DNA from 3 places in the Labrys sp. HAY1-8F genome. Region 1 is predicted to be linked to each of the others. Evidence: predicted binding sites of a transcription regulator. Region 1 holds the regulator's gene; each other region holds the start of a gene.

Region 1 (4,182 bases):
TTCCAGAAGCCCACGCCCTTCCCGATGTCGATCTATGACAACATCGCCTTCGGCGTTCGCCTGCATGAGTCGATCTCCAAGGCGGAAATGGACAGCCGAGTCGAATGGTGCCTGACCAAGGCCGCCCTGTGGAACGAAGTCAAGGACCGCCTGCACGCCTCCGCGCTCGGCATGTCCGGTGGCCAGCAGCAGCGCCTGTGCATCGCCCGCACCATCGCGGTGAAGCCCGAAGTCGTGCTGCTGGACGAGCCGACCTCCGCGCTCGATCCGATCTCGACCGCCAAGATCGAGGAACTGATCGACGAATTGAAGCGGGACTTCACCATCGTCATCGTCACGCACAATATGCAGCAGGCGGCGCGTTGCGCGGATGTGACGGCCTTCTTCTATCTGGGTGACCTCATCGAGGTCGGCCAGACCAACAAGATGTTCACCACCCCGAACGACAGCCGTACACAGGATTACATCACCGGCCGCTTCGGCTGATCCCTCGGCCAGCGTCGAATTCATTTGGAGGCGGCATGTCCGACCACATCGTTACATCCTTTGATCAGGAATTGCGCGAATTGCGCAACATGATCGCCGAAATGGGTGGCTATGCAGAGAAGAGCGTAGCCGACAGCGTCGAAGCCCTGCTCAAGCGCGACACCCAGCGCGCCAAGGCCGTGATCGAGCTCGATCTGGCGATCGACAAGCTCCAGCGCCAGGTCGAGGACCGGGCTATCCTGGTCATCGCCAAGCGCCAGCCACTGGCACTCGACCTGCGCGAAATCGTCTCGGCCCTGCGGGTGGCCAACGATCTCGAACGCATCGGCGACCTCGGCAAGAACGTCGCCAAGCGCGTGGTGGCCATCCACAGCCATGCGCAGCCGGCCCAGCTCTTCGGCGGTTTCGACCATATGGCTGACCTGGTGCTCGAGCAGCTCAAGCAGGTCCTCGACGCCTTCGCCCAGCGCAATGTCGAAGAAGCGCTCTCGGTCTGGAGTTCGGACGGCGAGATCGATGCGATGTACACCTCGCTGTTCCGCGAATTGCTGACCTACATGATGGAAGATCCGCGCAATATCGGCTTCTGCACCCATCTGCTGTTCTGCGCCAAGAACATCGAGCGCATCGGCGACCATGCCACCAACATCGCCGAAACGGTGCATTACCTGGTGACCGGTGAATCGCCGGCCGGCGAGCGGCCCAAGGCGGACAACAGCACCGATCTCGTCGACCTTCCTGTGCCGGCTAAGTAACAAGGGATAGGCCATGCCTCCCAAGGTTCTGATCGTCGAGGACGAAGAAGCACTGACCTTGCTGCTGCGCTACAATCTCGAAGCCGAAGGCTATGAGGTCGACAGTGTGGCGCGCGGTGACGATGCCGAGATCCGCCTGCGCGAAAGCGTGCCGGATCTGGTATTGCTGGACTGGATGCTGCCGGGGTTGTCGGGTATCGAATTGTGCCGGCGCATCCGCATGCGGCCGGAAACCGAGCGCCTGCCCGTGATCATGCTCACGGCGCGTGGCGAGGAAACCGAGCGTGTGCGGGGTCTGGCCACCGGCGCCGACGATTATGTCGTCAAGCCCTTCTCCGTGCCGGAACTCTCGGCCCGCGTGCGCGCTCTGCTGCGTCGGGCCAAGCCCGATCACGTCGCCTCCCTGCTCAAGGCCGGTGACATTTCCCTCGACCGCGAGACCAAGCGCGTTCATCGCGGCAATCGCGAGATCCGCCTCGGCCCGACCGAGTTCCGTCTGCTCGAATTCCTGATGCAGGCGCCGGGACGCGTATTCGCACGCGAGCAATTGCTCGACAGCGTCTGGGGCCGCGACGTCTATATCGACGAGCGCACGGTCGACGTGCATGTCGGGCGACTGCGCAAGGCGATGAACCGCACGCGCGAGATCGACCCGATCCGCACGGTTCGCGGCGCCGGCTATTCCTTCGACGAGACCTTCGCCAAGCAGGCCTAGGACGGATATTTCATCGCCCGACACCAAGGCCGGCGGCTCACCGCCGGCCTTGTCGCATCACGTACCCGGTACTCGCCCGATCTAGGCGATTTCAGAGGCTTGCGATAAGACGACTTGCCAAAGAAAATGCCGGGGTTGCCATGATCCGTTCCTTGCTCGTCGCGTCGCTTTTGACTGCCAGTTCGTTGGCGCTGCTTCCCAGCGATGCCGCAGCGGCCAAGCTCAAGAAAACCTTGTGTTCGGGCGAGTTCGGTACCGGCTCCGGCTTGGCAGGCTCCTATATCGGCAAGGATTGCTTCATCGCAGCCGACAGCGACATGCAGGAGCAGGTCGCCGGTATCTGCAAGGAAGGCTCGCGATGCGAGGTCGAGGCCATGGTGGAGGTCGCACCCGATGGCAGCAGGCAGATCAGGACCGTCTTGTCCGTCAGGCAGGCCGGACGCGCGCCCGCCACGCACACGTCCTATGCCCAGAAGGCGGGCAACTATGCCGACGGCATCTATGCCTTGCAGGACGATGGCTGCGACAAGCAGGGGGCGACGCCAGGCAACCGGGTTTCCGTGCAGCTTCTACGGGCAGCCGGTCCTGCCATCCAGCTCTACGGCAAATATTGCGCGGTCATCGAGGCCGATGGCGAGGAGCCTTCCAGCGCCAAGTTCCAGGCGACGCTGCAGCTTCGATGCGGCAGCTCGCCGGCGCAGGACCAGGCCCTGCGAAGCGGCCGCTCCGGCACGGCGGAAACCATCGTGATGACCCCCGCCCCCGAGCGGCAGCTGTGGCTCGATGAAGACACATTGATCCGTTGCCCGATCAAGCGCGCCTATACACCGCAATGGTGGATCGAGGCCCCGCCCTTCAATGGCCGCTATCCCCAATAGCTTCTGCAGGCGCCGATATCAGCCCAGAGCCGCCAGGCGCCCTTGCAGATAACGGCGGATGACGGGATCACTCTCCAGCCCGATCGCCCGCGAATAGGCGTTGCGGGCCTCCTCCTGCCTTGCGGCGCGGGCCAGCAAGTCCGCGCGTGCAGCCCAATAAGGCTGGTAATCGGCGATCCGCCTGTCGCTGGCGACCTCGTCGAGCCCGGCCAATCCGGCTTGCGGTCCTGCAAGACGGGCGAGCGCTACGGCTCTGTTGATGGCAGCGACAGGGGACGCGGTCAGTAGTACCAAGGCCTCATACAGCGTGACGATCGCGGCCCAGTCCGTCGTCGCGCAGATGCGCCTATTGGCATGGGCCGATTGCAGCGCGGCTTCGAGCTGATAGCGACCGATCTGTCGCGCCTGCCCGGCCCTGGCGAGCAAAGCCTCAGCCTCCTCGATCAGGGCGGCATCCCAAAGCGTGGTATCCTGCTGTTCCAACGGGATATAGTCGCCGACCGGGCTACGGCGTGCAGCCCGCCTGGCCTCGGCATGCAGCATCAGGGCCAGCAGGCCGAGCACTTCCGGCTCGCCGGGCAGGAGCGAGACCAGCAACCGGCCGAGCCAGATGCCTTCCACCGACAGATTGCGCTCGCGGGCCTGCGCCCCTTCGGGATCGGCCCAACCCTCGGCATAGACGGCATAGACGGCCTCCAATACCGCTTCGAGACGACCGGGCAACTCATCGGGTTCCGGGATCCGGAAGGGGATGGCGGCCTGCTTGATCTTGAGCTTGGCCCGCACCAATCTCTGGCTCATCGCCGCAGGTGAAACTAGGAAGGCGCTGGCGATCGCGCCGGCGTCGAACCCCAATATCGTCTGCAGGATCAAGGGCGCGCGCACGGCGGCATCGAGCGAGGGATGAGCACAAGCGAACATCAGGCGCAGGCGCTCATCGGGAATGACAGGCTGTTCGGCCTGCTCGGAGGCGAGGGCCTCGACATGGCGGATGACCTCGTCCGCCTTTTCGCCGCGCAGCTTGGCGCGGCGGGCCGCGTCGATCTGCCGGCGCCGGGCCGCGGTCAGGAGCCAGGCTTCGGGATTGGCGGGCACACCCCCCGCCGGCCAATGTTCCAAAGCCGCCGCAAAGGCGTCGGCCAGGGCGTCCTCCGCCCCCGCAATGTCGCCCGAACGTGCCGCGAGAAGGGCGACGAGCCTGCCATAGCTGCGTCGCGCGACGATTTCGGCAAGTTCGACGGCGGGGGCGGAAGGCACCGGATCGGCTCGCTTGGTTCAATAATCCTTGGGGTCCCACACCGGCCGGACCTCGATGGTACCGATGGCTGCACTCGGGCAACGCGCAGCC
Region 2 (4,182 bases), 590 kb from region 1:
AGTTGCCAAGATGGGTCCACAGGAAGCCCGGCCGGATCGCCGCCACATGGGCCGAAAGGGCGTAGAGGCCGATGCCGACGATGACGGCGAGCCAGATCCTGCGTTTCTTGGCAGCAATGGTTGCCTGATAGGCCCTGAGCAGGGCTTGGGCTTGCGCCTGGGGCAGGCTATTGATAGCCGGCAATTGTGTATCCTCCTGCCTGGTCGAACGCGCGCGGTTCCAATGGAAATCCACCTGGCGTCATCCGCTTGCGCAAAGGGCGCGCACCTTTCGGTGCGCGCCCTTCATTGCGTCGTTGCGACCCCTTACTGGGTCTTGCGGAGCGCGTCGTTGAACTTCACCATGTCGACGATCGGCTGATATTCCTTGGCGCTGATCGCAGTGAGTTCGAGATCCTTGCCATCGGAAAGCTTGTCGAAATTGGCCTTGTCGTTCTTGGCGTAGTCGATCAGGGCGGCGCCGATCTTCTTCTTCAGATCGTCGGGCAGCGAAGCGAGCACCGTATAGGGGCCTTCGGGCAGGAAGGGCGTCTTGTAGATGACGCGGAAGTCGCCCTTGGTCATCGGGGTGCCGTCATCCTTCTTGAGGATGCCGCGGCTGAGCATGCGGGTCAGGTTGGAATCGTCTTCCGAGTTCCAGCTGTTGGCAGCAGCATCTGCGGTACCCTGGGCGAGGGCCAGCACGGCATTGTCATGACTGCCGGCGAAGACGACCGAGGAGAAGAACTTGTCGACGTCGATGCCCTGGCTGTGCAGGCCGAAGCGCGGCGCATTGTTGCCGGAGGTCGAGTTGGGGTCGACGAGGGCGAGCTTCTTGCCCTTGAGATCCTCGATGGTCTTGTAGGGGCTGTCGGCCTTCACATAGATCACCGAATAGTAGCCGGTGAGGCCATTGTTGTGGCGGGGAACGGCGACCGGCTCGGTGGCCACGCCGGTGATGATGGCGCGGGCGTAGGAGGCCGGGCCGTACCAGGCGATCTGGGCAAAGCCGGCGCGCTGGGCTTCGATCACGGCGGCGTAGTCGTTGGCGATGTTGAGCTTGACCGGCACGCCGACCTGCTTGGCGATGTAGTCGGCCAGCGGCTGGTAGCGGTCATTGGTGGTGGAGGCATTCTCGGCCGGGATGACGGCAAGCGTCAATTCGGGATACTGGGCCTTCCAGTCCTCGGCCTGGGCGGTACCGGCGGCAAAGCTCATGGCTGCTGCGGCAAGGCCGAGCAGCGTGCGGCGCGAAAGCATAGGTCTCTCCTGTCGGAAATATCGTGTTCTTGTGGCTCTTGAAGATGCGCAGCCGGCCTGTCAGGCCGCGACGCTGGCAGGGCGAGCCAAACCTGCCGAGTTTGTGTCGCCTGCCCATTTGGCGTCGGCATCGGCATCCATGACTTCGCCGGCCTCAAGGCCGTAGAGGTCGCGCGCTGCATCGGCGGTGAGCATGGCGGGGGTGCCGTCGAACACCACTCGGCCGGCGGACATGCCGATCAGGCGGTCGCAATAGCCGCGGGCAAGATCGAGCGAATGAAGATTGCAGATGACAGTGATGCCGAAATGCTTGTTGATGCGCAGCAGCGCATCCATCACGACCTTGGTGTTGCGCGGATCGAGCGAGGCGATCGGCTCGTCCGCCAGGATGATCGAGGGTTCCTGCACCAAAGCGCGGGCGATCGCCACGCGCTGCTGCTGGCCGCCGGACAGGCTGTCGGCACGCTGGCCGGCGAGATTGGCGATGTCGAACTGCTCGAGCGCAGCGAGCGCCATGGCCTTGTCCTCGAGGCCCCACAGCTGCAGCACGGCACTGGCGGTCGAGACCTTGTTGAGGCGGCCCATCAGCACATTGGTGAGCACGTCGAGGCGGCCGATCAGATTGAACTGCTGGAAGATCATGGCGCAGCGCGCACGCCAGTCGCGCAGGGCCTGGCCGCGCAGAGCCGTGACATCGACGCCGTCGAAGGAGATCGTGCCCTCGCTCGGATCGACGAGGCGGTTCAGCATGCGCAGCAATGTCGACTTGCCGGCACCCGAACGCCCGATTACGCCGATGAAGGCGCCGGGCGCGATTTCCAAATTGACGTCCGCGACGGCAGCCTTGCCGCCGAAGCGCCTGGAAACTCCTTTGATCGCCAGCATGAACAGATCCCTTCTCGTGCAGCTTTCCGAAGTCGGTAACGCTGGGCCATTACAGAGGGATGGCAGTTCAATGATGTTTCGGTGACGATCCCCCGCGGATTTCGCGGGCCTTTGCGACAGATCGGGCGCTCCGGCGGATGCTTGTCACGTGGCTGTCGCAGCGGAGTGGGAAGCAGGGCCCTTCCATCACCGTTGGATCGCCCTTTGCCCAAACTCAGCCTGACGCCTTTCGTCGACCCGGCGGCTTTGATTTACGCAAGCCGGCTCGGGCGCTACACCGAAGTAGGTCCCCGTACCAGCCTGCATGAGGTCGAACTCGGCGACTATTCCTATGTCGTCAACGATTCGGACATTGCGTACAGCCATATCGGCCGTTTCGTGTCGATCGCGGCCCATACACGCATCAATCCGGGCAATCACCCGATGAACCGCGCGAGCCAGAGCCATTTCAGCTATCGCGCCTCGGCCTATTTCGAAGGCGAGAGCGACGAGGACGAGTTCTTCGCCTGGCGCAGGGAACATGACGTCCATATCGGCCATGATGTCTGGATCGGCCATGGCGCGATCGTGCTGCCGGGGCGCCGCATCGGTATCGGCGCCGTGGTGGGGGCCGGCGCCGTGGTCACCCGGGACGTGGAAGCCTACACCATCGTCGCCGGCAATCCGGCACGGCCGATCCGCCGTCGTTTCGAGGAAGCGATTGCCGACCGCCTGCAGGCCCTGGGCTGGTGGAATTGGTCGCACGAGACCCTGCGCGCCGCCTTGCCCGACTTCCGTAAGCTCCCGGTCGAGGCCTTCCTCGACAAATATCAGGCTCTTGCCGTTGAGGGCCTAATCGGTCCATCCTGAGGGCATGGCTGATACCCTGCTCCATTTCGAAGATTTCCCGGTCGGCGAGATTGCCACCTACGGATCGTACAAGCTGACGCGCGAGGCCATCCTCGCTTTTGCCAGGGAATACGACCCCCAGCCGTTTCATCTCGATGATGAGGCGGCAAAAGGCACCATGCTGGGCGGGCTCGCCGCTTCCGGCTGGCATGCCTGCTGCATCTTGATGCGGCTCAACTGCGATGGCTTCATGCTCGGCTCCACCTCGATGGGCGCGCCCGGCATCGACGAGGTCAAATGGCTGGCGCCGCTCCGCCCGGATGTCACGCTGAGCGTTCGCCGCACGACCCTGGAGGCGCGCGCTTCCAAGAGCCGCCCCGAGATGGGCCTGGTGAAGTTCCTGTTCGAGCTCGTGGCTGATGGAAAGACGGTGGTGACCACCCAGACCGGCTCCATCATGTTCGGCCGGAGGCTGGTGGCATGAAATATTTCGAGGATCTCGCCATCGGCGATACCGACGAGATCGGTGCCTTCACCTTTTCGGTCGAGAACATCAAGCGCTTTGCGGTGCTCTACGATCCCCAGCCCTTTCACGTCGACGAAGCGGCTGCGGCGGCCAGCCATTTCGGCGGCCTGGTGGCGTCGGGCTGGCAGGTTGCCGCGGTCTGGATGAAACTCCTGGTGGCGCATCAGGAGGTCGAGATCATCAGGGCGCGCCAACTCGGCAAGCCGGTGGTCAAGCTCGGCCCGTCACCGGGCTTTCGCAACATGGTCTGGGCCAAGCCGGTGCATGCTGGTGATACGCTGCGCTACAGCGTGGAGATCACGGGCAAGAAGGAGAGCGCTTCCCGTCCCGAATGGGGCATCGTCTCGATGCTGAGTTCAGCCATCAACCAGCATGGCGAGCAGGCCTTCCGCTTCGAGGGCACGGTGTTCTGGGAAAGGCGGGGGTAAGGGAAATATAGCGTGCCCCGCAATTGGCTCGAACCTATGTCACTATGGCCGGCCTCTCCAGTTCCGCATAGAAGGCGTAGCCGCGGTAGAGGTCTTTGGTCCGAAGCCGCAGTCCCTCGCGGCTTGCTAGGTCCGCCAGCGCTGTGGGCAATGCCGCGATGGGATGGACGTGGAAGCGTGCCAGCCAGGCGAAGAGCAGGTGCTTGAACCAGCCCGGCAGGCCGTCCTGCTGGCCGAAATCCACGATCAGAAGGTGCCCGCCTGGGTTCAGGCCGG
Region 3 (4,182 bases), 970 kb from region 1:
GTGCCCTCCCGCTTCGGCAAGCGCTTTGCCTACGGCCATATCGTCGAGGACGATCGTCATCTCGTCGTCTCCGGTGGCTTAGGCATGACGGGCCTGCCGGTTCGCTTCGGCGTGCCGCCGGAGATCGTGATGATCACGCTGGGAGGAGCCGGCTCAACAGCAGCCTAGGCCGACTCTTTGTGTCCGCTCACCGCGAATGCGCCTTCTTTCCATCGCTTCTGCATATCGCTGCTGCTGCAGCGCCACAAAGAGGCGTCAGTATGTGGCCGCTCGTTGAAATACCCCACGGTTCCGCATGCTCACCAGACGTAATTTCCTCCTCAAGGCCGGCCTCGCTACGCCTCTTTTGTTCGGCGGCTATGCCTTCGGCGTCGAACCGCGGCGACTATTGGCGACGCAGTACCAGCCCGCGCCGCGCCAATGGAGGGGCGGCCCGACGCTGCGCATTGCCGTGCTCGCCGACATCCACGCCATCAATCCCTGGATGACGCCCACCCATATCGAGCAGATCGCGTTGACGACCAACGCCCTGAAGCCCGACATCGTGCTGCTGGCAGGCGACTATGAGGCCGGCATGGGGCGCTTCGGTGTCGGTTCCTTCGTGCCGATGTCGGAGTGCGCCAGGGCGCTTTCCGTCCTTCGCGCGCCGCTCGGCGTGCATGCCGTGCTCGGCAATCACGATATCGGCTGGCATGACGGCGACAATGTCCGCCGTGCCTTCAAGGCCCATGGCATCCAGGTGATGGAGAATGCGGCGTTGCGCCTCACCAAGGATGGGCGGCCGTTCTGGCTGCTCGGCCTGGGTGACGGCAATTACGGCCTGGATGATCTGCCGGGCACTCTCGCCAAAATCGGCGACGACGCACCGGCGATCCTGCTGGCGCATGAACCGGATATCTTCGTCGATGTGCCCGATCGTATCGCGCTGACGGTTTGCGGCCATACCCATGGCGGACAGGTGGTCCTGCCCGGTGTCGGGGTGCTTCATGTTCCCTCGCGCTTCGGCAAGCGATTTGCCTATGGTCATGTCATCGAGGAGGATCGCCACCTCATCGTCTCGGGGGGGCTCGGCATGACCGGCCTGCCGGTACGCTTCGGCGTGCCGCCCGAGATCGTGCTGATCACGCTAAAGCGTTTTGCGATTTGACGTTATCGGCAAGAATCGCAAAGACGCGTCGAAACAAAGAGCTAGAGCAAACAGGCGTTCGTGCGCGAACGCGCTTTGCGCTAGGGGCAGGGGCGGCGCCGGCAGTCTAATCTGTTTGCGCTCCCCGCAAAGTTGTGAAACACAACGAACTCGTCAGACAATTGGCACGGGTTCGGATTTGCAATGACTTACGACACCATCATCGTCGGCGGCGGCTCGTCGGGCTGCGTCACCGCCATGCGGCTCGTGCGCGATCTCGGCCAGCGCGTCTTGATGCTGGAAGCCGGCCCCGCGAGCATGAACCCGATCATGCATATGCCCGCCGGCTATATGAAATATCTTGCCAAGGACACCTATCTCACCATGCACAGGATGGAGCGCCAGCCCCAGCTCGATGGGCGCGCCACCATCGTGCCGCAGGGGCGGGTGCTCGGCGGCGGTTCCTCTGTCAACGCCATGGTCTATATGCGCGGCCAGCCTGGTGATTACGACAATTGGGCGGAGAACTATGGGGCGGAGGGCTGGCGCTATGCCGATCTCCTCCCGCATTTCATCGCGATGGAGGGCAACGCCGACCTCGCCACGCCGGTGCACGGCACCACCGGTCCGCTCAAGGTCACCAGGCCGCTCTATACCTGCGAGATGACGAAGGCGTTCCTCGAAGCGCTGCCGTCATTGGGCGAACCGTTCAATCCCGACTTCAATTCCGGGCGCCAGCGCGGGGTGGGCCTCATGCAGGGCACCATGGATCCGGTGCGCAAGCGCCGCTGCTCGGCTGTGGACGCCTTTCTGCCGCTGGTGCGCGACGATGAACGCCTCACCATCGCCACGGAGGCGATCGTGACGCGCCTCGTTATCGAGGGTAACCGCTGCGCCGGCGTGGACTATATCGAGGGGGGGCAAACCCGCAGGGCGTCCGCCGCCACGGTAATTCTCGCCGCCGGGACCTACGTCACCCCCAAGCTCCTGATGCTGTCGGGCATCGGCCCGGCCGATCAGCTCCTGCGCCATGGCATCAAGCCGAAGGCGGACCTGCCGGGCGTGGGCGAGAATCTGCAGGATCACTGCGAGGTGCCGGTGATCGCCGCCTCCAACGGCCGCTATGGCTATTTCGGTCAGGACAAGGGCTGGAACATGATCCGCAATGGCCTGGACTATCTCTTGCGCAAGCAGGGGCCGGTGACGACCACCGGGGTGGAGGCCTGCGTCTTCACCAATCCTGACGATGCCGAGGCTGACGCCTCCCTGAAGATCTATTGTGTGCCGACCGTCTATCTCGACCGCGACGTCACCGATGTCGCCGCCTGTGACGGCGTCACCTTCACCACCTGCCTGCTCAGGCCGAAATCGCGGGGAACGGTGAAGCTGCGCTCGGCGGATCCGCTCGAGCCACCGGTCGTCGACGGGGGCTTCCTGAAACATTCGGAGGATATCCGCCTGATGATAGCGGGCCTGCGTTTTGCCCGCTCCTTCCTCACGGCCTCGCCGATCAAGGAGAAGATCTCCCACGAAATGCTGCCTGGAGCCGATAAGGTCTCCGACGCCGATCTGCACGCCCATTGCAAGCGCATGGTCAAGACCAATTATCATCCGGTTGGTACAGCGCGCATGGGTCGGGACGATGATCCGATGGCGGTCCTCGATTCCCAGTTGCGCGTGCGTGGCATCGAAGGCCTGCGCGTGTTCGATTGCTCGGTCATGCCAGAGATCGTCAGCGGCAATACCAATGCCCCGGTGATGGCCATCGCCCATCGTGCGGTGGAGTGGCTGCAGGCAGGCTGAGGCATTCCGCGAGAAGCGCCTATCGCCTATGTCACATAACTGAAATATTCCTGCACTACGGGCTTCATCATAGTCTGGGCTTATGCGTCCGGACGACGATCCAGCACCATGGACCAGCCCCCTCGCGCAAGGAGTATTCGCATGATCACGCCAGCGGATAGCAGAGCCAACCTCGAACGTATCCAGCAGGAGATCGCTGACGGCTATGACGAGGAACTGGAACTGGAGCTGGAGGAGGCGCGCCTGGATCGTATCCTGACAGGCGTGCCCGACGCAGAGGGCGGCGATACGCTCGATCGCAGGCTTTATTTCCGCGAGCTTTTTCGCATGCAGCACGAACTGGTGCGGCTGCAGGATTGGATTCAGCACCACAAATTGCGAGTGGTGGTGATCTTCGAAGGGCGCGATTCAGCCGGCAAGGGCGGCGTGATCAAGCGCATCACCCAACGCCTCAATCCACGCATCTGCCGCGTCGCGGCCTTGCCGGCGCCAAACGAGCGCGAGCGTACGCAATGGTATTTCCAACGTTACGCAGCCCATCTGCCGGCCGGCGGCGAAATGGTGCTGTTCGACCGCAGCTGGTACAACCGGGCCGGCGTCGAGCATGTCATGGGCTTTTGCACCGATGCCGAATATGAGGAATTCTTCCGCTCGGTGCCTGAATTCGAGCGCATGTTGGTGCGCTCGGGCATCCTCGTGCTGAAATACTGGTTCTCGATCACCGACGAGGAGCAGGAGTTCCGCTTCAATATGCGCATCCAGGATCCGCTCAAGCAGTGGAAGCTGAGCCCGATGGATGTCGAATCCCGCCGGCGTTGGGAAGACTATACCCGGGCCAAGGAAGTGATGTTGGAGCGCACCCATATTCCGGAGGCACCTTGGTGGGTGGTCGAGGCTGTTGACAAGAAGCGCGCTCGCCTGAACTGCATCAGTCATCTGCTGACCCAGATTCCCTATGGCGAGGTGGAGCGTCCGCCTGTGAATCTGCCGGAGCGCGAGCGGCATGAGGACTATGTGCGCCATCCCGTGCCGTTGGAAATGTATGTGCCGAAAGCCTTCTGAAGCGTCTTGCCCTGAATTCCGGCGATAATTGCAGGACATCGCCTGCCATCATGGCGCCTCGCTTCGCAGCCAGCCGAAGCGGGGCGCCATCCGCTTTTGGCATGATCTCATCATTTGAAGCGCGGCCGGTTTTGGCTTAGGCCTGTGAACCCGAACAGGTGCAAGGAGCCGTCCGATGTCGCTCGTCGATC

The links. The regulator PhoB, encoded in region 1, activates phosphate uptake and scavenging genes when phosphate is short. The targets are predictions, from matches to a motif close to TGTCATNNANCTGTCAT.
Region 2: phnC (phosphonate ABC transporter ATP-binding protein) is a predicted target of PhoB. The motif match lies at 2,267-2,283, and genes of this name have one in related genera.
Region 3: ppk2 (polyphosphate kinase 2) is a predicted target of PhoB. The motif match lies at 2,959-2,975, and genes of this name have one in related genera.

Annotation. Positions count from the first base shown of each region.
Region 1 covers NZ_JBPGWZ010000002.1:2,232,906-2,237,087, forward strand. The annotation lists gene pstB (phosphate ABC transporter ATP-binding protein PstB) at 1-486, shown strand, start outside; gene phoU (phosphate signaling complex protein PhoU) at 522-1,241, shown strand; gene phoB (phosphate regulon transcriptional regulator PhoB) at 1,255-1,956, shown strand; gene ACR9ZN_RS19420 (hypothetical protein) at 2,097-2,834, shown strand; gene ACR9ZN_RS19425 (RNA polymerase sigma factor) at 2,853-4,091, opposite strand; gene ACR9ZN_RS19430 (YciI family protein) at 4,110-4,182, opposite strand, start outside.
Region 2 covers NZ_JBPGWZ010000002.1:1,639,046-1,643,227, reverse strand. The annotation lists gene phnE (phosphonate ABC transporter, permease protein PhnE) at 1-184, opposite strand, end outside; gene phnD (phosphonate ABC transporter substrate-binding protein) at 307-1,239, opposite strand; gene phnC (phosphonate ABC transporter ATP-binding protein) at 1,300-2,124, opposite strand; gene ACR9ZN_RS16560 (LbetaH domain-containing protein) at 2,329-2,973, shown strand; gene ACR9ZN_RS16555 (MaoC family dehydratase) at 2,978-3,436, shown strand; gene ACR9ZN_RS16550 (MaoC family dehydratase) at 3,433-3,906, shown strand; gene ACR9ZN_RS16545 (class I SAM-dependent methyltransferase) at 3,941-4,182, opposite strand, start outside.
Region 3 covers NZ_JBPGWZ010000002.1:1,259,803-1,263,984, reverse strand. The annotation lists gene ACR9ZN_RS14895 (metallophosphoesterase) at 1-168, shown strand, start outside; gene ACR9ZN_RS14890 (metallophosphoesterase) at 296-1,147, shown strand; gene ACR9ZN_RS14885 (GMC family oxidoreductase) at 1,331-2,929, shown strand; gene ppk2 (polyphosphate kinase 2) at 3,071-3,991, shown strand; gene ACR9ZN_RS14875 (glycine C-acetyltransferase) at 4,167-4,182, shown strand, end outside.